Regions from separate parts of the Rhodococcus aetherivorans genome, predicted to be linked through region 1. Evidence: predicted binding sites of a transcription regulator. Region 1 holds the regulator's gene; the other holds the start of a gene.
What was found. Region 1 encodes LexA, which represses DNA repair genes until DNA is damaged. Its sites were predicted from a motif close to CGAACANNTGTTCG; they were not measured.

Region 1 (17,754 bases):
CCTGGGCCGCCGCCCGGGTCTTCTTCGCGTCCCCGGTGCCCGAGCTCAGCCGCGACTCGAGGATCGCCACCTCGGTCGCGAGGTCGTCGTACCGGCGGCCGAAGTGGGCAAGCCCCTCGGCGGCGTCGCCCGCCTGCCAGGACCCGATGCACCGCTCGCCCTCGGCGGTCTTCACCCACGCCGTGCCGTCCTCGTCGACGCGGCCCCACCGGCTCGGATCGCTGGCCGGGACCGTGGGCTGCGGATGGGGATGGGCGGCCGGGTGCGGCTTGGGTGCCGACGACTCGGGGGCCGGCCGCTGCCGACCCGGTTTGGGAGCGCCCGGCTTCGGAGCGCGGGATTCCTGCGTTGCGTTCGGGTCGGTCATCGGTCCTCATCTCTGCCGCGCGGCACGGCTGCCTGGTCGCACTGGTTCGCGTGGTCGGGCCGCGGAGGTCGCTCCGAGACCACGCCCGCCCACTATTGAAACAGGTCGCACGGCCGGGAGGCGGCGGGTCGGGTCGACTACGGTGGCCCGTGTGTTGATCGCCGCGGCGTTCGTGCCGTCCCCACCCCTGCTCGTTCCCGAGTTGACCGGCTCCGCGGCCGCCGAGACCGCCGACCTGCGCGCCGCCGTGCTCGACGTCGGGGCGGAACTGCGCGCCGCGGCGCAGTGGGTCGTCGTCGGTACGGGCACGGAGGCCGCGCACCTCCCGGACACGGCCGTCGGAACGTTCCGCGGCTTCGGTGTCGACCTGGCCGTATCGCTCGGGCCGGCGACCGCGGGGACGCCCGATCCGCAGCTGCCGCTGCCGGCCCTGATCGCGGGCTGGTTGCGCGACCGGACGGCGCCGGTCGTGCGCGCCACCACGCACGTCGTGCCGGCCGACACGACCCCGCAGAACTGCGCCCGCTTCGGGCGGCGGCTGCGCGGCGCCCTGGACGCGGACCGCACCCCGACGGCCCTGCTCGTGGTCGCGGACGGCCCGGCCACGCTCACCGCGAAGGCACCCGGGGCCTACCACCCCGGGGCGCAGGAGGTGGACGAGGCGCTCGGCGCCGCCCTCGCGGTCGGCGACGCCGCCGCGCTCGCCGCGCTCGACCCGGCGCTCTGCACCGAACTGGTCCTCGACGGCCGCGCCGCATGGCAGGTGCTGGCCGCGGTGTTCGGCTCCGACGGACCGGCGGCGGCCGCCACGACCCACAGCAGCGCGCCGTACGGCGTGGGATACCACGTCGGGATGTGGCGACCGTGACCCGTGAGCCCCTCCCTCCGGTGGCCGTCGTCGGCCCGACGGCCACCGGCAAGTCCGATCTGGGTCTCGATCTCGCCGAGGAGCTCGGCGGGGAGATCGTCAACATCGATGCGATGCAGCAGTACCGCGGCATGGACATCGGCACCGCCAAGCTGCCCGTCGACGAGCGGCGCGGCATCACCCACCATCAGCTCGACGTCCTCGATGTCACCGAGACCGCCACGGTCGCCCGCTACCAGCAGGCCGCGACCGCCGACGTCGAGGCGATCCGGGACCGCGGCGCCGTGCCGATCATCGTCGGCGGCTCGATGATGTACGTGCAGGCCCTCCTCGACGAGTGGCAGTTCCCCGCGACGGATCCGCAGGTACGGGCCAAGTGGGAGGCGCTGCTCGCCGACGAGGGGGTGGCCGCGGTGCACGCGGCGCTGCAGCGGGCCGACCCGGTCGCCGCGGCGACGATCCTCCCCACCGACGGCCGCCGCATGGTCCGCGCCCTCGAAGTGGTCGAGCTCACCGGGGCGCCGTTCGCGGCGTCGCAGCCGCAGATCGGCGATCCCAGATGGGGGACCGTCGTGCTGGGGGTGGACCGGGACACCGTGGCCCTCGACGACCGGATCGCTCGGCGCACGGACCTGATGTTCGAGCGCGGACTGGTCGACGAGGTGGCGGCGCTGTGCGAACAGGGGCTGCACGAGGGGGTAACCGCCCGTCGGGCGATCGGGTACGCGCAGGTGCTCGAGTACCTGGCCGGTGAGTGCGACCTCGCCCACGCCCGCGAGCGCACCTTCATCGGGACGCGGCGCTACGTGCGCCGGCAACGCTCGTGGTTCCGCCGGGATCCGCGGGTGCACTGGCTCGACGGTGCCGATCCGGCGTTGCGGGACACGGCGCTGCGGGTTCTCGCCGATGCGAACCGTCGTTAAGGTGACGGGCATGGACTTCAGCAAGGGCCACGGCACCGAGAACGACTTCGTGATCCTCCCGGATCCCGACGTGCGGATCTCCCTCGAGCCGAAGCGGGTGGCGGCGCTGTGCGATCGCCGTCGCGGCCTCGGGGCGGACGGGGTCCTGCGCGTCGCGCGCGCCGGGGCGCTGGTCGACGCCGGGGTTCTGCCGGCACTGCCCGAGGGGACGGACGCCGACGACTGGTTCATGGACTACCGCAACGCCGACGGCTCGATCGCGGAGATGTGCGGCAACGGGGTGCGGGTGTTCGCGCACTTCGTCACCGCCAGCGGGCTCGAGTCGCGCGGCGAGTTCGTCGTCGGCAGCCGCGCCGGCGGCAAGCCGGTGCAGGTGCACAGCGCCGACGCCACCCACGGCGAGGTCACCGTCGACATGGGTGTGGTGCGGGAGCTGGGGGAGTCGACGGCCACCATCGAGGGCCGGGTGTACCGCGGGCTGGGCATCGACGTCGGCAACCCGCACCTGGCCTGTGTCGATCCGCACCTGACCGCGGCGACCCTGGCCGCCCTCGACCTTTCCGGTCCGGGTTTCGACCCCGGCTTCTTCCCGCAGGGGGTCAACATCGAGTTCCTCACGCCCATCTCCGCGGGCGCGGTGGACATGCGGGTGTACGAGCGGGGCGTGGGGGAGACCCGGTCCTGCGGCACCGGCACGGTCGCGGCCGCCGCCGCGGCGTTGCGTTTCGACGGGTCCGGCTCCGGTACGGTCCAGGTGCACGTCCCCGGCGGGACCGTGCAGGTGCGCCTCGAGGACGGACGGGCCGCGTTGCGCGGCCCGTCGGTGCTGGTGGCGTCGGGCACGATCGGCGACGACTGGTGGGGCGGCCTGGACTGACTCCCGGCCCGGCGGCGCCGGTGCGCCGCGCGGGTTTCGCCCTGCGCGGACACCCGGAAAGTCGCATGCGTCGGCGCGTCCGACGTGGGACGATGGTCGTGTATGACGAACACACGACGAAACGAATCGGCCACCGACGACGCGGACCGCGTCGCGGGCTGGGCCCCCGCCGACCCGTCGGTCGGCGAGATGCAGCTCGAGGACCGCAGCGCCCTGCGCCGCGTCGCCGGGTTGTCCACCGAACTCGAGGACATCACCGAGGTCGAATACCGGCAGCTCCGCCTCGAGCGGGTCGTGCTGGTCGGGGTGTGGACCGGCGGCACCGCGGCCCAGGCCGAGGCCAGCCTCGCCGAGCTCGCCGCACTGGCCGAGACCGCGGGCTCCGAGGTACTCGAGGGCCTGATCCAGCGCCGGGACCGTCCCGACGCCGCGACCTACATCGGCTCCGGCAAGGCCGAGGAACTGCGCCAGGTGGTGCTGGCCACCGGTGCCGACACCGTCATCTGCGACGGCGAGCTGACCCCCGCGCAGCTGACCGCCCTGGAGAAGATCGTCAAGGTCAAGGTCATCGACCGCACCGCACTGATCCTCGACATCTTCGCCCAGCACGCCACCTCCCGTGAAGGCAAGGCGCAGGTATCGCTCGCGCAGATGGAGTACATGCTGCCGCGACTGCGCGGCTGGGGCGAGTCGATGTCGCGGCAGGCCGGCGGCCGTGCCGGCAGCAACGGCGGCGTGGGCCTGCGTGGTCCCGGCGAGACGAAGATCGAGACGGACCGTCGCCGCATCCGCGAACGGATGGCCAAGCTGCGCCGCGAGATCAAGGCGATGAAGTCCGTTCGCGACACCAAGCGCACCCGGCGCATGCGCAACCGCATCCCGTCGGTCGCAATCGTCGGCTACACCAACGCCGGCAAGTCCAGCCTGCTCAACAAGCTCACCGGTTCCGGTGTGCTGGTGCAGAACGCGTTGTTCGCGACGCTCGACCCGACCACCCGCCGGGCCGAACTGCCGGACGGACGGGAGTACGTGCTCACCGACACCGTCGGCTTCGTGCGGCACCTGCCGACCCAGCTCGTCGAGGCGTTCCGCTCCACCCTCGAGGAGGTCACGGACGCGGACCTGCTGCTGCACGTGGTGGACGGGTCCGATCCGTTGCCGACGGACCAGATCAAGGCCGTGCGCGAGGTGATCACCGACGTGCTGCGCGAGTCCGACGCTCCGCCGCCGCCCGAGCTGATCGTGGTGAACAAGGTCGACGCCGCCGACCCGCTGACCCTCACCGAGCTGCGCGCCCTGCTGCCCGACGCGGTGTTCGTCTCGGCGCGCAGCGGCGAGGGACTCGACGAACTGCGCGAGCACCTCGCCGCGCTGCTCGAGCACCCGGACGTCGAGGTGAAGGTGCTGCTGCCGTACACGCGGGGCGACCTGCTCGCGCGGATCCACTCGGACGGGCAGGTCCTGAACTCCGCGCACGAGGTGGACGGTACGCGCGTGCATGCCCGCGTGCCGCAGGCGCTCGCGTCGGCCCTGGTCGAGTACGCCGCCTAGTGCGCGGGGCCCTCGTCGGCCTGGTGGCCTCGGCGGCCGTCGTGTCGGCGCCGGCCGCCGCGGCGCAGACCTCCACGGTCCCGATCGCCGAGGTCGACGGTGGCGTGCTGTGCACCCCCACCGATCCCGCCCTCGCGGAGCTGTCGGGCCTCGTCGCCTCCGGTGATCGCGTGTTCGCGGTGCCGGACGCCGGGGCCGACGAGGCGGTGTTCGAGCTCGGGGCCGACTGCGCGGTGGTGCGCCGCATCCCGCCGCCCGTCGACCCGTACGACGTGGAGGACCTCGCCGCCGGTCCGGACGGCCGGCTGTGGCTCGGCGACGTCGGCGACAATCGCGCCGCGCGCGACACCGTCGCGCTGATCTCGGTCGACCCGCAGACCGGCGCGGGCAGCCTGCACCGGCTCACCTATCCCGACGGCCCACGCGACGCGGAGACGCTGCTCGTCCCGCGCGACGGGGTGCCGCTGATCGTCTCCAAGCCGCTGTTCGGCAGTGCCGGGATCTACCGGCCGGCGGGCGGGCGGAGCGTGGACGACCTGCCCGACCCGGGGCCGGTCCCGCTCGAACGCGTCGGATCCCTGACCCTCGGCCCCACGGACACCCCCGGCGGACCCGTCGGCGGGGCCTCCTCCGCGCTGGTCACCGGTGGCGCGGTCAGCGCCAACGGCACCGTCGCCGCAGTGCGCACGTACACCGATGTCTACCTCTTCCACGCCCCCGACGGCGACGTCGCGGCGGCGCTCGCGGCGGGCCCGGCCCTGCGGGTGCCGGTGCCCCACGAACCCCAGGGCGAGGCGGTGGCCTTCACCGCGAGCGGGGACCTGCTGACCGCTTCCGAATCCGCCGACGGCGCCCTGCCGGGAGTGCGGGTGTGGCGCGACGTGGTGGGCCTGTTCCGGCCCACGCCTGCGGAGGAGCCGGCGCAGACCCCGGACGGGGCGATGCCCGCGGCGATCGCCGCGGGCATCGTGGTGATCGCAGCCGCCGCAGGCGGGCTGTGGCGACGGGCCGCGCGCCGCCGCCGGGGCTGACGTCAGGCGTCGAGGTCGGCGGCCACCAGCTCGGCGACCCGGGCGAGCACGTCGGTGTCGTCGCTGGTCACGGTGACCTCGGTGCCCTGGGTGGCGCCGAGCGTCATGATGAGCAGCGCCGAGCCCGCGTCGACGGGTTCGCCGCCGTCCACGGCCAGGGTCACCGGGACTCCGGAGGCGACCACGGCTTCGGCGATGATGCCGGCCGGCCGGGCATGCAGGCCGATGGACGAGCCGACGGTGACGGTGGTGCTGGGCATGGGAACTCCTTCGGGGTAGGGACGGTCGTCGGATCCGATCAGGCGACGGCGGGCTGGGCCGCGGTGTCGCTGCTGCGCAGGTGGGCGGGCCGGTGCACCTCCTTGGCGAGGGTCACGCACAGCGCACCCACGACGGTGCCGGCGGCGAGGGCGACCAGGAACCACAGCAGGTTGCCGATGGCGAAGAACACGAAGATGCCGCCGTGCGGGGCGCTGAGGGTCGTCCCGGTGGCCATCACGATCGCGCCGGTGACGGCGCCGCCGGCCATCATCGACGGGATCACCCGCAGCGGGTCCGCCGCCGCGAACGGGATCGCTCCCTCGGAGATGAACGAGGCACCGAGCAGCCATGCGGCCTTGCCGTTCTCGCGTTCGGCGGTGCTGTAGATGCCCGGCCGCAGCGTCGACGACAGTGCCATCGCCAGCGGCGGCACCATGCCGGCGGCCATCACGGCCGCCATGATCTGCAGCGAGGCGTTGTTCGAGACGTCGAGCCCGGCGACGGCGAAGGCGTAGGCGGCCTTGTTGACCGGGCCGCCGAGGTCGAAGCACATCATCAGGCCGAGGATCACGCCGAGGATGACGACCGAACTCCCGGACAGGCCGTTGAGCCAGTTCGTCAGGCCCGTGGTGATCGCGGCGAGGGGCTTACCGAGGACGAGGAACATGAGGGCGCCGACGATGAGGGTGGCGAACAGCGGGATGATCACCACCGGCATCAGCCCGCGGGCCCACACCGGGACCGGGATGCGACCCACCCACAGCGCTGCGAAGCCTGCGATGAGGCCGCCGACGAGGCCACCGATGAAGCCGGCCCCGACGAACACGGCCACCGCGCCGGCGGTGAAGCCGGGCGCCAGGCCGGGCCGGTCCGCGATCGCGAAGGCGATGAAGCCCGCCAGGGCGGGCACCAGGAAGGAGAACGCCAGCGAGCCGAGCTGGAACAGAACCGCGCCGAGATAGGTGGTCAGGCCGCCGTCCGGGAGGTCGGTCAGCGAGTTGCCGACCACGATGTCGGCGGCGGGCTCGGTGATCTCGTACCCGCCGAGCAGGAATCCGAGGGCGATGAGCAGGCCGCCCGCGGCGACGAACGGGATCATGTAGCTCACGCCGGTCAGCAGGATCTGACGCAGCCGGGTGCCCCAGCCGACCTCGCCCGCCGAGGGTTCGTCGGCGGCCGCAGCCACGGCGGCCGCGTCGACGGTGCCCGCGGACGGGTCCTTCGCCGCGCGCATCGCCTCGGCGACCATCACGTCGGGCTCGTTGATCGCCCGCTTGACGCCCGAGGCGACCACCGGTTTGCCGGCGAACCGTTCGCGGTTCTTCACGCCGACGTCGGTGGCGAAGATGACGGCGTCGGCGCCGGCGATCACGGACGCCGGCAGGGGGGTGCTTCCGCTCGAACCCTGGGTCTCGACCCGCACCGTGACTCCGGCGCGTTCGCCCGCGGCCTTGAGGGCATCGGCGGCCATGTAGGTGTGGGCGATTCCCGTCGGGCAGGCGGTGACAGCGACGATGGTGCGCTCGGCGGCCGGGGTGGGTTCGGGCGCCGGGGTGGCCGGCGCGGACTCGGCGGCCGGGGCCGCGGTGGTGGCCGGGGCCGGTTTCGGCAGAACCCCCTCGACCAGCGCGATCACGTCCGCGGGTGTGGCCGCGTCGCGCAGTGACCCGACGAAGTCCGGCCGCACGAGTGCCCGGGCGAGCGACGAGAGCAGCTTCATGTGCTCGGCTCCGGCCCCCTCCGGGGCGGCGATGAGGAACACGAGGTCGGCGGGTCCGTCGGGGGCCCCGAAGTCCACCTTGGGGGACAGTCGCGCGAAGCCGAGCGACGCGGTGGCGACGGCGTCGGCGCGGCAGTGCGGGATGGCGATCCCACCGGGCAGGCCGGTGGCCGACTTGGCCTCCCGGTCCAGGGCGGCGGCGGTCAGTGCCGCCGCGTCGGTGGCGCGGCCGGCGGCGGCCAGCCGCGAGGCCAGCGCGGCGATGACCGACTCCTTGTCGGCGCCGAGGTCTGCGTCGAGCGCGATCAGGCCGTCGTCGATGATCGCGGGCCCGGAGGTGGCGCCGGAAGCGATGTCTGGCATGGCGTGTCCTTACTGGTGGTGAGGGAGGGCCGGGGACGGGGTGTCCAGGGGAACGGGGCGGAGCGGAGCGACCTCGACGGCGCCGGTGTCGACGTCGTCGGGTCCGGGAAGCGTGGTGCCGGGAAGTGCCACGGCCGCCGAGCCGTACGCGACGGCGTGGCGGAGGCGCTCGGCGGGGCCGAGCCCGGCCAGCTCCGCGACGAGATAGCCGGCGAGGGAGGAGTCGCCGGCGCCGACGGTGCTGCGCGCGGTCACGGGTCCGGGCACCGCGTGCCAGGCACCCTCGGCGGTGATCAGCACCGCGCCGGCCGCGCCGAGCGTGGCCAGCACCGCCCCGACGCCGCGCTCGACGAGCCGGCGTCCGGCGGCGACGACGGGTCCGGTGTCGCCGGCCGCCGCCGCGGATTCCAGGGCGGCGGCGTCCGCGCCGGTGAGCTGGGCGAGCTCGTCCGAGTTCGGTTTGAGCAGGTCGGGGGCGGCGTCGGGGAACCGGGCCGCGAGCGACAGCAGGGGAGACTCGGAGGTGTCCACCGCGATGCGGCACGCGACGGACCCGTCGACGGCGGCCGCGCGGACGGAGCGGACGAGATCGGCGTACCAGTCGGCGGGCACGCCGGGCGGCAGCGATCCGGACATCACCACCCAGCGGGCGTCGGCGGCGGCATCGACGACGGTCCGGCGCAGCGCATCGAGTGTCCCTTCGGTATACGCCGGGCCGGGCTCGTTGAGCTTGGTGGTGGTGCCGTCGGGCTCGGCGACGGTGATGTTGCTGCGCGCGAAGCCCCCGGTCGGAACGGCGCGGTAGCCGATGCCGTGGTCGTCGAGCGCGGCGAGCAACGGGTCGCCGGTGTTTCCCGGCAGGACGGCCAGGACCGGCCGGCCGGCCGCGCGGAGCACGCGGGCGACGTTGACGCCCTTGCCGCCCGGGTCCACGCGGGTGGCGGCGGCGCGGTGCACCGCGCCGCGGACGAGCGGGCCCGTCAGTGCGACCGTCCGGTCCAGGCTGGGGTTGGCGGTCAGCGTGACGATCATGCCGTCACCACCTCGATTCCGTTGTCGGTGAGCTCTTTGCAGTCGGTGTCGTCGATCTCGGTGTCCGTGACGAGCACGTCCACGGCGTCGACGGGGGCGAAGCTGATCAGGTGCTGTCGGCCGATCTTGGAGGAGTCGGCGAGGACGACCACCCGGTCGGCGCATCGGACCATCGCGCGCTTGACGGCGGCCTCGTCCGGGTCGGGAGTGGACAGGCCGTGGCCGACGCTGAGCGCGTTGGTGCCGATGAAGGCGACGTCGACGTGCAGAGCCCGGAGGAATCGCAGCGCGTCCTCGCCCACGCTGGCCTGCGTGATCCCGCGGACCCGGCCGCCGAGCATGTGCAGGCGCACCGATCCGAGGCCGGCGAGCCGCGCGGCGATCGGAACCGAGTTGGTGACCACCTCGAGGTCCACGTCGGCGGGCAGCGCCGCCACCAGCCGGCCGGTGGTGGTGCCGGCGTCGAACACCACACTGCCGCCGGCGGGGGGAAGGTACCGGGCCGCCGCGGCGGCGATCCGGTCTTTCTGTGCGGCATGGGTGTGCTCGCGCTCGCTCAGCGCGGGTTCGGTCACCGTGAGCGCTGCGGTGGGGATCGCGCCGCCGTGCACCCGGCGCACATGGCCGAGCCGCTCGAGCAGGGCGAGGTCCCGGCGGACGGTCTCGGTGGTGACGCGGAAACGGGTGGCCAGATCGGCGACGGACATCCGTCCCCGTCGGCCGATCAGCTCGGCGATCGCCTGCTGCCGTTCCTCTGCGTACACGCCGGGCTCCTCACCGCCGAAATGTTGATTTATGTTGTTTTACGCCCGTATGTGTTGACATGTCAATGGTTCGGAGTAATCTCGATCACAGAATTACCCCGGAGGCCCATCCCGACACACCGGGCGGCGAGGAGGAGACATGGAGAAGGTGATTCCCGCAGCGGCGGAGATGTCGATCGTTCGGGGCACGCCCGTCGTGCCCGGGGTTGCCTACGGCCCAGTCGTGCGCCCCGCGCCGCGGCCGCAGATACCCGCCACGTTCGAGAGCATCCCGGACACCGCGCGCGACGCCGAGGCGGAGCGTTTCCGGGCGGCCGCCACCACCGTCGCGGACCGGCTGCGCAGCCGCGCCGGCCAGGCCTCAGGCGCCGCCGCCGAGGTCCTGCTCGCCAACGCCCAGCTCGCCGAGGACCGCGGCTGGCTCGGCGCCGTCGCCGCGAAGATCCGCAGCGGAGCCGGCGCGGTCGAGGCCGCCGTCGGCGCCACCGACCAGTTCGCCGACATGTTCACCAAGCTCGGCGGGCTGATGGCCGAGCGCGTCACCGACCTCCTCGACATCCGCGACCGCGTGCTCGCCGAGCTCAGCGGCCACCCCGAACCCGGTCTCGACCTGCCCGAGGAACCGTCGATTCTCTTCGCGGAGGACCTCGCCCCCGCCGACACCGCCGGCCTCGATCCGACCCGCGTGATCGGGCTCGCCACCACCCTCGGCGGGCCCACCAGCCACACCGCGATCATCGCCCGGCAGCTCGGCATCCCCTGCGTGGTCGCGGCGGCCGACCTGGACACCGTTCCCGCCGGCACCCGCGTCCTCCTCGACGGGGCCGCCGGTGAGATCCGTCTCGACCCCGACCCCGAAGGCGCGGCCGCTGCGGTCGCAACCGACCGCAGCGAGCGTGCGCGCATCGCGTCCTGGGCCGGCCCCGGCACCACCGCGGACGGTCATCGTGTCGAGATCCTCGCGAACGTGCAGGACGGCGCCGGTGCCCGTGCCGCCCGCGAGACCCCGGCCGAGGGGGTCGGCCTGTTCCGGACCGAGCTGTGCTTCCTGGACCGGGAAACCGAGCCGACCGTCGAGGAACAGGCCGTGATCTACGCGGAGGTCTTCACCGCCTTCGCCGGCCGGAAGGTCGTCCTGCGGACCCTCGACGCGGGCTCCGACAAGCCGCTGCGCTTCGTCAACCACCCCGACGAGCACAACCCCGCACTCGGGTTGCGCGGCATCCGGATCGCGACCGCCACCGAAGGACTGCTCGACCGGCAGCTCGACGCCGTCGCCGCCGCGGCCGCCCGCACAGGCGCCGCGCCGTGGGTGATGGCGCCGATGATCGCGACCGTCGCGGAGGCCGCGCACTTCGCCGCCGCCGTCCGCGCCCGCGACCTCGTGCCGGGGGTGATGGTGGAGGTGCCGGCTGCCGCGCTGCTCGCCGAACGCCTCCTCGAACACGTCGACTTCCTGTCGATCGGCACCAACGACCTCGCGCAGTACACGATGGCCGCGGACCGCATGTCGCCGCACCTCGCGGCCCTCACCGACCCGTGGCAGCCGGCCGTGCTGGCCCTGGTCGCCCGCACCGCCGCCGCCGGGCGCGCGGCCGGCAAGCGGGTCGGGGTGTGCGGGGAGGCGGCAGCCGACCCGTTGCTCGGCTGTGTCCTGACCGGCATGGGGGTCACCTCGTTGTCCTGTGCGGCAGCAGCCGTCGCCGGCGTCGGCTCCCGCCTGGCCACGGTCACCCTCGACCGGTGCCGCGAGGCCGCGGACGAAGTGCTCCGCACCGTCGACCCCGGCGAGGCGCGCGAGGCGGCGGCCCGCGTGCTCGCCTGACCGAGGTGATCCGCGTCGGGAGCGACCCCCGCGACCTGCTCCTGGAGCCGGCCGGCGCCTACCATTCCCCGTTGTGAACGAACAACTGAGGACGCGGACGGCCGGGTTCGGCTGGACCCTGCACGGCGACGGACGTCGCGTTGCCGACGGCGAGGTCGTCGCCCCGGACGAACGACTGTCCTGGCCCCGCACCGTGGGCATCGGCATGCAGCACGTGATCGCGATGTTCGGCGCCACGCTGCTCGTGCCGACGATCACAGGCTTCCCGGTCACCACGACGCTGCTCTTCTCCGGTGTCGGCACCGCCCTGTTCCTGCTGATCACCCGCGGCCGGGTGCCCAGCTATCTCGGCTCGTCGTTCGCGTTCATCGCGCCGCTGGCGGCCTCGGCCGGCGAGGGCCCCGCCGCCCAGCTCGGCGGCATCGTCGCCGTAGGAGTCGCCCTCGCGCTCGTCGGTCTCGTCGTCAAGGCGCTGGGGTCCCGCGTCGTCGACGCGCTGATGCCGCCCGTCGTGACCGGCGCGATCGTCGCCCTCATCGGCCTGAACCTCGCGCCGGTCGCGGTCGGATCCTTCGAGGCCCAGCCGCTCGTCGCGGCGATCACGCTGGCCGCGATCCTGCTCGTCACGGTGCTCGGCCCCGGCCTCGTCGGCCGCCTCGGCATTCTCGTCGGCGTGATCGTCGGCTGGCTCTTCGCCGCCGTCTCCGGCGGCCTCGCCGAGGAACGCGTCGCGGCCCTGCGCGACGCCGCGTGGTTCGGCCTGCCCGAACTGCGCGCCCCCGCGTTCGAGCTGTCCGTGGTGCTGATCGCCCTGCCCGTCGTGGTGGTTCTCGTCGCCGAGAACGTCGGCCACGTCAAGGCCGTGGCGGCCATGACCGGCCGCAATCTCGACGACGTCGCCGGCGACGCGCTGCTCGCCGACGGCCTGGCCACGACGCTCGCCGGGATCGGTGGCGGCTCGGGCACCACCACCTACGCCGAGAACATCGGCGTGATGGCCGCGACGCGGGTGTACTCGACCGCGGCGTACTGGGTGGCCGCCGCGACGGCCGTGGTCCTCGCCTTCTCCCCGAAGTTCGGTGCCCTCGTCTTCACCGTCCCGGACGGCGTGCTCGGCGGCGCCACCCTGGTCCTGTACGGCTTGATCGGCATCCTCGGCGTGCGGATCTGGATGGAGGCGAAGGTCGACTTCACCGATCCGGTCAACCTCACGGTGGCCGCCGCCGCGCTCGTGGCCGGGATCGGCGACCTCACCCTCACTGTGGGTTCCGTCGAACTCGGTGGCATCGCGTGGGGCTCGATCGGCATCCTGATCGCCTACCCGCTCCTGCGGCGATCGGCGGACCTGCGCCGCCGGCCGCCCGGCGTGTCCGGTCACAAATAACGCTCGTTCCTGTCAGCGTCAGACCCGTCCTCCGATGTCTACCGTGAGCGTGACGTACGTCATCGGATACAGGAGCGCACATGGAACGCACCCTCTTCGAGCCCGAGCACGAACTTTTCCGCGAGTCGTACCGGAAGTTCCTCGAGCAGGAGGTGGCTCCCTTCCACGAGCAGTGGGAGCAGGACAAGATCGTCGACCGTGAGGTCTGGAAGAAGGCAGGCGCGCAGGGCTTCCTGGGCATGGCCGTGCCCGAGGAGTACGGCGGCGGCGGTGTCGAGGACTTCCGCTACAACACGATCGTCACCGAGGAGACCACGCGCGGAGGTTTCAGCGGCATCGGTTTCATGCTGCACAACGACGTCGTGGCGCCGTACCTGCTGAAGCTGGCGAACGAGGAGCAGAAGCGGCGCTGGCTGCCGGGATTCTGTTCCGGCGAGATCATCACCGCGATCGCGATGACCGAGCCCGGCACGGGCAGCGACCTGCAGGGCATCAAGACCCGCGCGGTGCGGGACGGCGACGAGTGGATCCTCAACGGTTCCAAGACCTTCATCACCAACGGCATCAACGCGGACCTGGTGATCGTCGTCGCCTGCACCGACCCGGACAAGGGGGCGCAGGGCTTCTCGCTCCTCGTCGTCGAGCGCGGGATGGCCGGCTTCGAGCGCGGCCGCAATCTCGACAAGATCGGCCTCGCGGCGCAGGACACCGCCGAGCTGCACTTCACCGACGTGCGGGTGCCCGCCGCCAACCTCCTCGGTGAGGAGGGCCTGGGCTTCATCTACCTGATGCAGAACCTGCCGCAGGAGCGCCTGTCGATCGCCGTGGTGGCGGCGGCGGCGATGGAGGCCGTGCTCGAGGACACGATGCAGTACTGCCGCGACCGCAAGGCGTTCGGCAAGTCGATCGGCAGCTTCCAGAACACCCGGTTCGAGCTGGCGGAGCTGGCCACCGAGACCACCCTCGCGCGCGTGTTCGTCGACAGGTGCATCGAGCAGCTCAACGCCGGAACCCTGAGCGTGCAGGAGGCGGCGATGGCCAAGTACTGGACCACCGACAAGCAGGTCGAGCTGATCGACCGGTGCCTGCAGTTGCACGGCGGTTACGGCTACATGCGCGAATACCCGGTCGCGAAGGCGTATCTCGACGCCCGCGTGCAGAAGATCTACGGCGGCACCAACGAGATCATGAAGGACATCATCGGCCGCGGCCTGAATCTCTGACCGGCCCCGGGGCACCGGTCCCGGCCCGGAACGAGCACGGGCGGCGCCGCGATCCGCGGCGCCGCCCGCGCGCGTTCGCGGGGAGGAGCGAGGTCAGAGCTTGCGGATCACGGTGACGACCTTGCCCAGGATGACGGCGTCGTTGCCCGGAATCGGTTCGAACATCGGGTTGTGCGGCATCAGCCACACGTCCTTCTTCACGCGCTTGAACGTCTTCACGGTCGCTTCGCCGTCGAGCATCGCGGCGACGATATCGCCGTTGTCCGCGACGTTCTGCTGGCGCACCACCACCCAGTCACCGTCGCAGATGGCCGCATCGACCATCGATTCGCCGACCACCTTGAGCAGGAACAGCGAACCCTGCCCCACCAGTTCTCTCGGGAGCGGGAACACGTCCTCGACGGACTCCTCCGCCAGGATCGGACCGCCCGCCGCGATCCTGCCCAGCACGGGAACCATGGCGGCCGGCGTGGCGGACTCGGCGGCGGTGTCGACCCCCTCCGCCGGCTGCGCCTGCGGGGCCGCAGGCTGCGGATCGTCGAGGCCGCGCACGTCCACTGCCCGGGGGCGGTTCGGATCGCGCCGGAGGAAGCCCTTGCGTTCGAGGGTGCGCAACTGGTGCGCCACCGACGAGGTGGAGTTGAGGCCCACCGCGTCGCCGATCTCGCGGATGCTCGGAGGGTAGCCCCGTTCGGTGACCGATTCGCGGATCACCTCGAGGACGCGGCGCTGGCGTTCGGTCAGGCCGGCGGCCGGATCGGCGGTGGTCGTCCGGCTCCGCCCGGCCCGGGGATGGCCGTCCGTCATGATCGTGACCTCCGTGCGTCGTGTGTCGGATGTGCTGGATGTGATGGATCGAATCTAGCTCTCCGATGGCCGGTTATCAAACATCTGTTCGAGATTTTCGGCCGGTAGTGCTGACTTTGTCGGAGCGGCGTGGTACACATCGAACACACGTTCTTTCGAACAGGTGATCGAATTACTCTCGCCGTCGATCGAGCGGTGACCGAAGTTCCGCCGCGGGCCCCGTCCCGCGGACGAGCGACACGGAGGCCTCGATGAGGACATCAGCAGTTCGCCGCACCGAATGGAACGACACCCGGCACCACCCAGGCCAGTGCGACGACACCGGGCAGTACGACACGGGACACTACGACGACACCGGGCAGTGCGACACAGGGCCGTGCAACGACACCGGGCAGTTCGAGGACACAGGGCAGTTCGAGGACCCAGGGCAGTACGACACCGGACGGGACGGCGAGGGCCGGGCACGACGCTCCGCGGCGACGCACCTCGCCCGGCGGCCGCACGAGGCGCCGGACCGGCGGCTGCCGGTCCGCCCGGATCCGGGGGTGGTGGACTACCGGCGCGCTCCGGTCCGGGTCTCGCGCGTCCCGCACCGGCCCGCCGGGACCGCGCAGCCCGGCCTGCGCACCGTACTGGCGACGGCCCTGCTGACCGCGGTCGCGACCGCGGGACTGCTCGGGATTGCCCACCTGCGCACCAGCCAGGTTGCGGCCGGGGCCGCACGTACCGACGTCACCGTCGTGCAGGCGGGGGAGTCGCTCGGCGACGTCGCGGCGCGGGTGACTCCGGGTTTGCCCCGCCCCGAGGCGATCGAGCGGATCCTCGAACTCAATGCCATGTCGGACGGCCGTCTGCGGGACGGCCAGACCCTGCTCGTTCCGGCCTCCGCGCCGCGGTGAACCGGCATGGACGGGCGGGTACCGGATCCGGCCGACGATCCGGGTATGCAGGTATTGTCGACTCTTGTCAGTCACACCACCTCGTGTGGTCGCGCCGAGAGCGATTCGCCTGCCGGTGAGTCCGGTCTCGGGAGGACGGCATCGGTTCGACGCCGACGTCGCGGCCAGCACGGCTACGACGAAGGAATCGACATGTACTGCCCGTATTGCCGGCACCCCGATTCCCGCGTCGTCGATTCCCGCGAAGCCGACGAGGGGGCCGCGATCCGTCGCCGAAGGGCATGCCCCCAGTGCGGCAGGCGTTTCACCACCGTCGAGACGGCGGTGCTGTCGGTCGTCAAGCGCAGCGGCGTCACCGAACCGTTCAGCCGGGAGAAGGTGGTGCGCGGGGTGGCCCGTGCCTGTCAGGGCCGCGACGTCGACAACGACGCCCTCAACCTCCTCGCCCAGCAGGTCGAGGACGCGGTGCGGGCCAAGGGTTCCCCGGAGATTCCGAGCAACGAGGTCGGTCTGGCCATCCTCGGCCCGCTGCGGGACCTGGACGAGGTGGCGTATCTGCGATTCGCCTCCGTCTACCGGTCCTTCAGCTCCGCAGAGGATTTCGAGCGCGAGATCAAGGAACTGCGCGAGCACCAGCACCGACGCGAGACCGAGTCCCCGGACTGAGCGCCGCGCCGTTCGGCGCGCGCCGGGATCCTCGTCGCCGGATCAGCGAATCGCCGCGACGGCCTTGAGGATTCGCGTCTCCGAGATCGGCCCGCGGGTGCCGAGGTGCTGCGCGAACAGGCTGACCCGCAACTCCTCGATCATCCACGAGACCTCCACCACGTCGGCAGCCGTGGCCCGCTCCTCCGGCAGCCGGGCGAGCAGTCGGTCGTACTCGGCGTAGACCCGGTCCAGCACGTCCATGCCCTGCCGGTCGCGAAGCGCGCTCGCCGGCAGCGATTCGAGCCGGTGTGCCGCCGCCGCCAGGTAGCGGGGCAGGTCGGCCAGCCGGGCACTGCCGAGTTCGGCGACGAAACCCCGGAACAGCAGCGAGGTCAGCTGTTCACGCACGTCCTCGGCGGCCTCGCCGCGCACCCGTTCGAGCAGCACCTCCACCTCGTGTGCCCTGGCCAGGGCGGGGACGACGAGCTTCAGCAGCGCCGCCACCCGGCCCGGCAACTGGGCCCGCACCACCTTCGCCAGCGCGGTGAACTCGTCCGGTGTGCGCACCGGCTTGCCGTGCCGGGCGATCAGCTCGTCCACGGCGCACGCCCGGCAGTCCTCGAGCAGATCCTCGAACGAGCCGTCCGGATTGCGGCCGAGCGCCAGCCGTTCGCCGTTGCTCAGGCCCGACGTCGCGGCGCGCGCCTGCATCGGGACCGCCTCGAGCAGCAGAGCCCGCAGCCCGGTGCGCATCGCGGCCTGCTGCGCGTGCGGGGTGCTGAGCACCCGCACGGCCACGCCACCATCCTCGGCGACCAGCGTCGGATATCCGGTCACCTGCTGGCCGGCGACGGTGCGTGTGACCGTGGGCTCGAGGGTGCCGAGCGTCTCGGCTGTCCATACCAGTGCCGGCGCGCGCTCGGTGCTCGACGCCGCCCGGGAGACCTCGGCCTCGACACGGTTCGCCAGCTGCCTGCGCAGCGCGGTCAGGCTCTTGCTGCGCGCGAGTACGGCGCCGCGTTCGTCGACGGCCGCGAACGTCATCCGCAGGTGGTCCGGCAGGGCGGTCGGGTCGAAGTCGCTCGGCTCGATCCGCGCCGCGCCGAGCCGCGACAGCTCCCGCGCCATCGCGTTGACGAGCGGCTCGGAGCGCGGCTGCACGGACGCGAGGGCTGCCGCAGCGAAGTCCGGTGCCGGAACGACTTGGCGGC
Region 2 (4,382 bases), 350 kb from region 1:
GATCGCCAGGTCGAGCGTGAGCACCAGATACACCGCGTAGACCCAGCCGTGGACCACGGCGATCCAGCCGGGGACGTTCTCGACCTTCAGGATGTACTTCGCGACCATCTCGCCGGTGAGCACGAGCAGCCACACGCCGGTGATCCAGGCGAGCGCGCGGTACCGCGTCAGGGCCGAGGCAATCTTCTTCCGGTCGGCCTCCGGACGGGACTGCGGCGCGGTCGAACCGCTCGTCTGGTCGGGTGCCTGCTCGGGGGTCGTGCTCACTGAGCGCTCCTATCGGACCTGCGCGCAAGCTGCGCGAGGTAATCGTTGTACTCCAGCATCTGCCGAGCCTCCGGGTCGTCCGGATCGACGGCCGCGTTCGGATCGAGCCCAGTGCGGGGCCGCTGGGGGAGGAGATCCTCGGGGATCTCGGTGGGTTCCTTCGGTTCCGACGCGCGCGGTGCACCCGTGGCCTGGCTCTCGGCGTCCTCGGTCTCGAGTTTCACGAACCGGCGGTAGGCGTAGACGCAGAAGAAGGCGAAGGCGGGCCACTGCAGGGCGTAGCCGAGGTTCTGGAACGTGCCGCCCACGGCCTCGAACCGTGTCCATTGCCAGAAACCCAGACCGAGACAGCCGGCCGCGGCGACCGCCACCAGTACGACGAGGGCAAGGCGACGCGGCGGACGGTTCTCGGACACGTCATCAAAAGTACCCGAGCGGCCCCTCGACCTGCCAAGAGCGGTCGGGGGCCGTGGGCGAGGTCACGTGGTGCGCGAGGGGGGACTTGAACCCCCACGTCCGAAGACACGGCGTTCTAAGCGCCGCGCGTCTGCCTGTTCCGCCACTCGCGCTTACCAGCGTCACCATACGCGACTACATCCGTCCTTCCTCGCTCGACCTATCGGGCGCCAAAGCGTTTTCTCGCGGCCCAGGTCGGGGTTTGGCTGTGGCAGTTGGGGCACAGGAAGCGGATGTTCTCCGGACGGGAATCATTCGGATTCCCATCGATGTGGTCGACATGGAGCGTTATCGGGTAGTCGCACCATTCAGTGCCGATGCCACACCCCTCGCACTTGTAGGGACGACCGGACTCGATGAGGGCGCGGCGAAGCAGATTCGGTCTCTGTCGGGGAGCGCCGGTCGGTTTGCAGACAAGCACCTCCCTCCATGCGAGACGGTTCAGGGCATGACTGCCCTTGGTGTGCGCCGATCCGGTGAAGTGCGACGTGTCGATGCCCAGCCGTTTGATCCGGCGACTGAGGTGATGGTGCGAACCCCCGCTCGGCACCAGGCCCAAGTAGCGCATGACCCCCGCAACGCTCGTCGAGTTTCGGACCGCATCCTCGAGGACTTCCCGTGTGTACTTCGTCGACCGTCCCATCATCCCCCCTGGATCGAATGTATGTTCGATGCGCGGGACTGTATCGGACGGCGCCGACAAATTGCCGAAAGTGCCCTCATGCACGCGTTTCGCGGTCAGTCAAGATGGTAACGATTGTGTAACGATAAACCTGAGGGATTCCTCAGGTTGATGGACGTCCATGTAGCCGCGCAGCCTGCGCGGACTCTCCCTACCAACCGGTCACTTCTCCGACCTCCTGTGAGTGATCTCACGTGCCCCTTCGGGGGAGGTAACCCGCGCGGAACAAAACATGAGGAACCCCTCATGATTTTGTGTCACTCTTGGGTAGCCCGAACGAGCAGATCAGAGCCCATCAGAACGCCAACGGCGGCGCGGGCGGCCACGAGACCACGCCCTTGCGGTGTTCAGGAGAGGAACTACACGCGTGACGATCGACGAGACCACACCAGCCGACAACGGACGGAACTCGAAGGCATCACGACGCGCCAGTGACCGGGGCAACGCCCCCGCTTCCCGTAAGGGCGCGCTGGTCGACAAGCTCCTCGCCGGGGAGCCCTACGCACTCGCCTTCGGTGGTCAGGGCGCTCCCTGGCTCAGCTCCCTCGAAGAACTCAGCCGCGACAACGGGCTCGAGCCGGTCCTGACCGAACTGGTCAACGAGGCCACCGCGCTGCTCGCGCCCGTCGCACACGACCTCGTCGTCGTGCGCCCGAGCGGCTTCGACCCCATCGCCTGGATGCTCGAGCAGGAGGTCGCCGACGAGGACGAGACGCCCGTCTCCGGCCCCTCCGAGTCCACGCTGACTTCCGCCGCGGTCTCGCTGCCCGGCGTGTTCCTGACCCAGGTGGCCGCGCTGCGCGCGCTGGCGAACCAGGGCCTCGACGTGACCGCCCAGGCCCCGGCCGCCGTGATCGGCCACTCGCAGGGCGTGCTGGCCGTCGCGGCCACCGAGGCCGCCGGCGCCAAGGACGGGCAGATCCTCGCGATCGCCCAGCTCATCGGTGCCGCCGCCACCCTCGTCGGCCGTCGCCGCGGCATCATCGCCGGCGCCGAGCGCTTCCCGATGCTCGCGGTCGCGAACGTCGACCCCGAGCGCCTGCGCGCCGTCGTCGCCGAGGTCTTCGCCGACCAGGACCCGCAGCGCTCCGCGGTCGTCGCCATCCGCAACGCCCGCCGCCGCGTCGTGCTGTCCGGCCCGCCGGCCGCCCTGGCTCGCGTGCAGCAGCGCTGCGAGGAGATCTCCGCCGCGGAGACCCGCGAGCGTGAGGCGAAGAAGCGCGGCGGTGCCGTGTTCGCCCCGACCTTCGAGCCGGTCTCCGCCGAGATCGGTTTCCACCACCCCGCTCTCGCCGACGCGGTCGAGCAGGTCGCCGACTGGGCCGCCCGCTGCGGCCTGGACGCGGACCTCGCCCGCTCGCTGGCGCAGGAAGTGCTCGTCGACCCGGTCGACTGGGTCGCCCTCGTCGACGACGCCGTCGCGGCCGGCGCCTCGTGGATCCTGGACATGGGTCCCGGTGAGCTGCTGACCCGTATGACCAGCTCGGGCCTGCGTGGCCAGGGTGTGGGCATCATCGCGGCCGCCACCCGCGGCGGTCAGCGCAACCTGCTGACCCCGGGCGCGGAGCCCGAGGTGCCGCAGCCGTGGTCCGCGTTCGCGCCGAAGCCGGTCACCCTGCCCGACGGCCGCCAGGGCGTCGAGACGGCGTTCACGCGCCTGACCGGCCGCTCCCCGATCCTGCTGGCCGGCATGACGCCGACCACCGTCGATCCGAAGATCGTCGCCGCGGCAGCCAACGCCGGCCACTGGGCCGAGCTCGCCGGCGGCGGCCAGGTCACCGAGCAGATCTTCGCCGACCACGTCGAGGAACTGAAGGGGCTGCTCGAGCCGGGCCGCGCCGTGCAGTTCAACTCGATGTTCCTCGACCCGTACCTGTGGAAGCTGCACGTGGGTGGCAAGCGGCTGGTGCCGCGGGCCCGCGCCGCGGGCGCGCCGTTCGACGGCGTGGTCGTCACCGCCGGCATCCCCGAGCTCGAGGAAGCCGTCTCGATCATCGAGGAGTTGACCGAGGCCGGCATCAGCTACGTCGCCTTCAAGCCGGGCACCGTGGCGCAGATCCGCTCGGTGATCCGCATCGCGAACGAGGTGCCGAACTACCCGGTCATCGTCCACATCGAGGGCGGCCGCGCCGGTGGCCACCACTCGTGGGAGGACCTCGACGATCTGCTGCTCGCCACCTACGCCGAGCTGCGCACCCGCTCCAACCTGGTGCTGTGCGTCGGTGGTGGCATCGGCACCCCCGAGCGGGCCGCCGACTACCTGACCGGCCGCTGGTCCACCGCCCACGGCTTCCCGGCGATGCCGCTCGACGGCATCCTCGTCGGCACCGCGGCGATGGCGACGCTCGAGGCGACCACGTCGCCCGAGGTCAAGCGGATGCTCGTCGAGACCCCCGGCACCCCCGACTGGGTCGGCGCCGGCACCGCCTCCGGCGGCATGGCCTCCGGCCGTAGCCAGCTGGGCGCGGACATCCACGAGATCGACAACGCCGCGTCCCGCACGGGCCGCCTGCTCGACGAGGTCGCGGGCGACGCCGAGGCCGTGGCCGCGCGCCGCGACGAGATCATCGCCGCGCTCGACGTCACCGCGAAGCCGTACTTCGGCGACGTCGCCGAGATGACCTACGGGCAGTGGCTCGCCCGCTACCTGGAGCTGGCCGTCGGCTCGCAGGAGGTGGCCGACGCGGCCGAGAACCCGTGGATCGACGTCACCTGGCGTGAGCGCTTCCACGAGATGCTGCAGCGCGCCGAGTCCCGCCTGCACCCGGCCGACCGTGGCCCGATCCCGACGCTGTTCGCCGACGACGCGGCCCTCGACCGGCCGTACGCGGCGCTGGCCGCGCTGACCGAGCAGTTCCCGGACGCCGACTCGGTGGTCCTGCACCCGGCCGACGTTCCGTTCTTCGTCTCGCTGTGCCGCACCCCGGGCAAGCCGGTGAACTTCGTCCCGGTCGTCGACCAGGACGTGCGTCGCTGG

Region 2: the regulator LexA is predicted to act here: its motif matches at 1,381-1,394, upstream of OCS65_RS18570 (HNH endonuclease signature motif containing protein).

The regions. Positions count from the first base shown of each region.
Region 1 covers NZ_CP106982.1:3,753,205-3,770,958, reverse strand. Annotated here, with positions in the region: gene OCS65_RS16980 (DUF349 domain-containing protein) at 1-367, opposite strand, end outside; gene OCS65_RS16975 (class III extradiol ring-cleavage dioxygenase family protein) at 519-1,235, shown strand; gene miaA (tRNA (adenosine(37)-N6)-dimethylallyltransferase MiaA) at 1,223-2,158, shown strand; gene dapF (diaminopimelate epimerase) at 2,169-3,035, shown strand; gene hflX (GTPase HflX) at 3,138-4,586, shown strand; gene OCS65_RS16955 (hypothetical protein) at 4,586-5,617, shown strand; gene OCS65_RS16950 (HPr family phosphocarrier protein) at 5,620-5,877, opposite strand; gene OCS65_RS16945 (PTS fructose transporter subunit IIABC) at 5,916-7,961, opposite strand; gene OCS65_RS16940 (1-phosphofructokinase family hexose kinase) at 7,971-8,993, opposite strand; gene OCS65_RS16935 (DeoR/GlpR family DNA-binding transcription regulator) at 8,990-9,757, opposite strand; gene ptsP (phosphoenolpyruvate--protein phosphotransferase) at 9,897-11,582, shown strand; gene OCS65_RS16925 (uracil-xanthine permease family protein) at 11,656-12,966, shown strand; gene OCS65_RS16920 (acyl-CoA dehydrogenase family protein) at 13,047-14,189, shown strand; gene lexA (transcriptional repressor LexA) at 14,283-14,996, opposite strand; gene OCS65_RS16910 (LysM peptidoglycan-binding domain-containing protein) at 15,248-15,895, shown strand; gene nrdR (transcriptional regulator NrdR) at 16,088-16,561, shown strand; gene hrpA (ATP-dependent RNA helicase HrpA) at 16,604-17,754, opposite strand, start outside.
Region 2 covers NZ_CP106982.1:4,112,137-4,116,518, reverse strand. Annotated here, with positions in the region: gene OCS65_RS18585 (DUF3817 domain-containing protein) at 1-267, opposite strand, end outside; gene OCS65_RS18580 (hypothetical protein) at 264-683, opposite strand; tRNA gene OCS65_RS18575 (tRNA-Leu) at 752-836, opposite strand; gene OCS65_RS18570 (HNH endonuclease signature motif containing protein) at 884-1,366, opposite strand; gene OCS65_RS18565 (type I polyketide synthase) at 1,773-4,382, shown strand, end outside.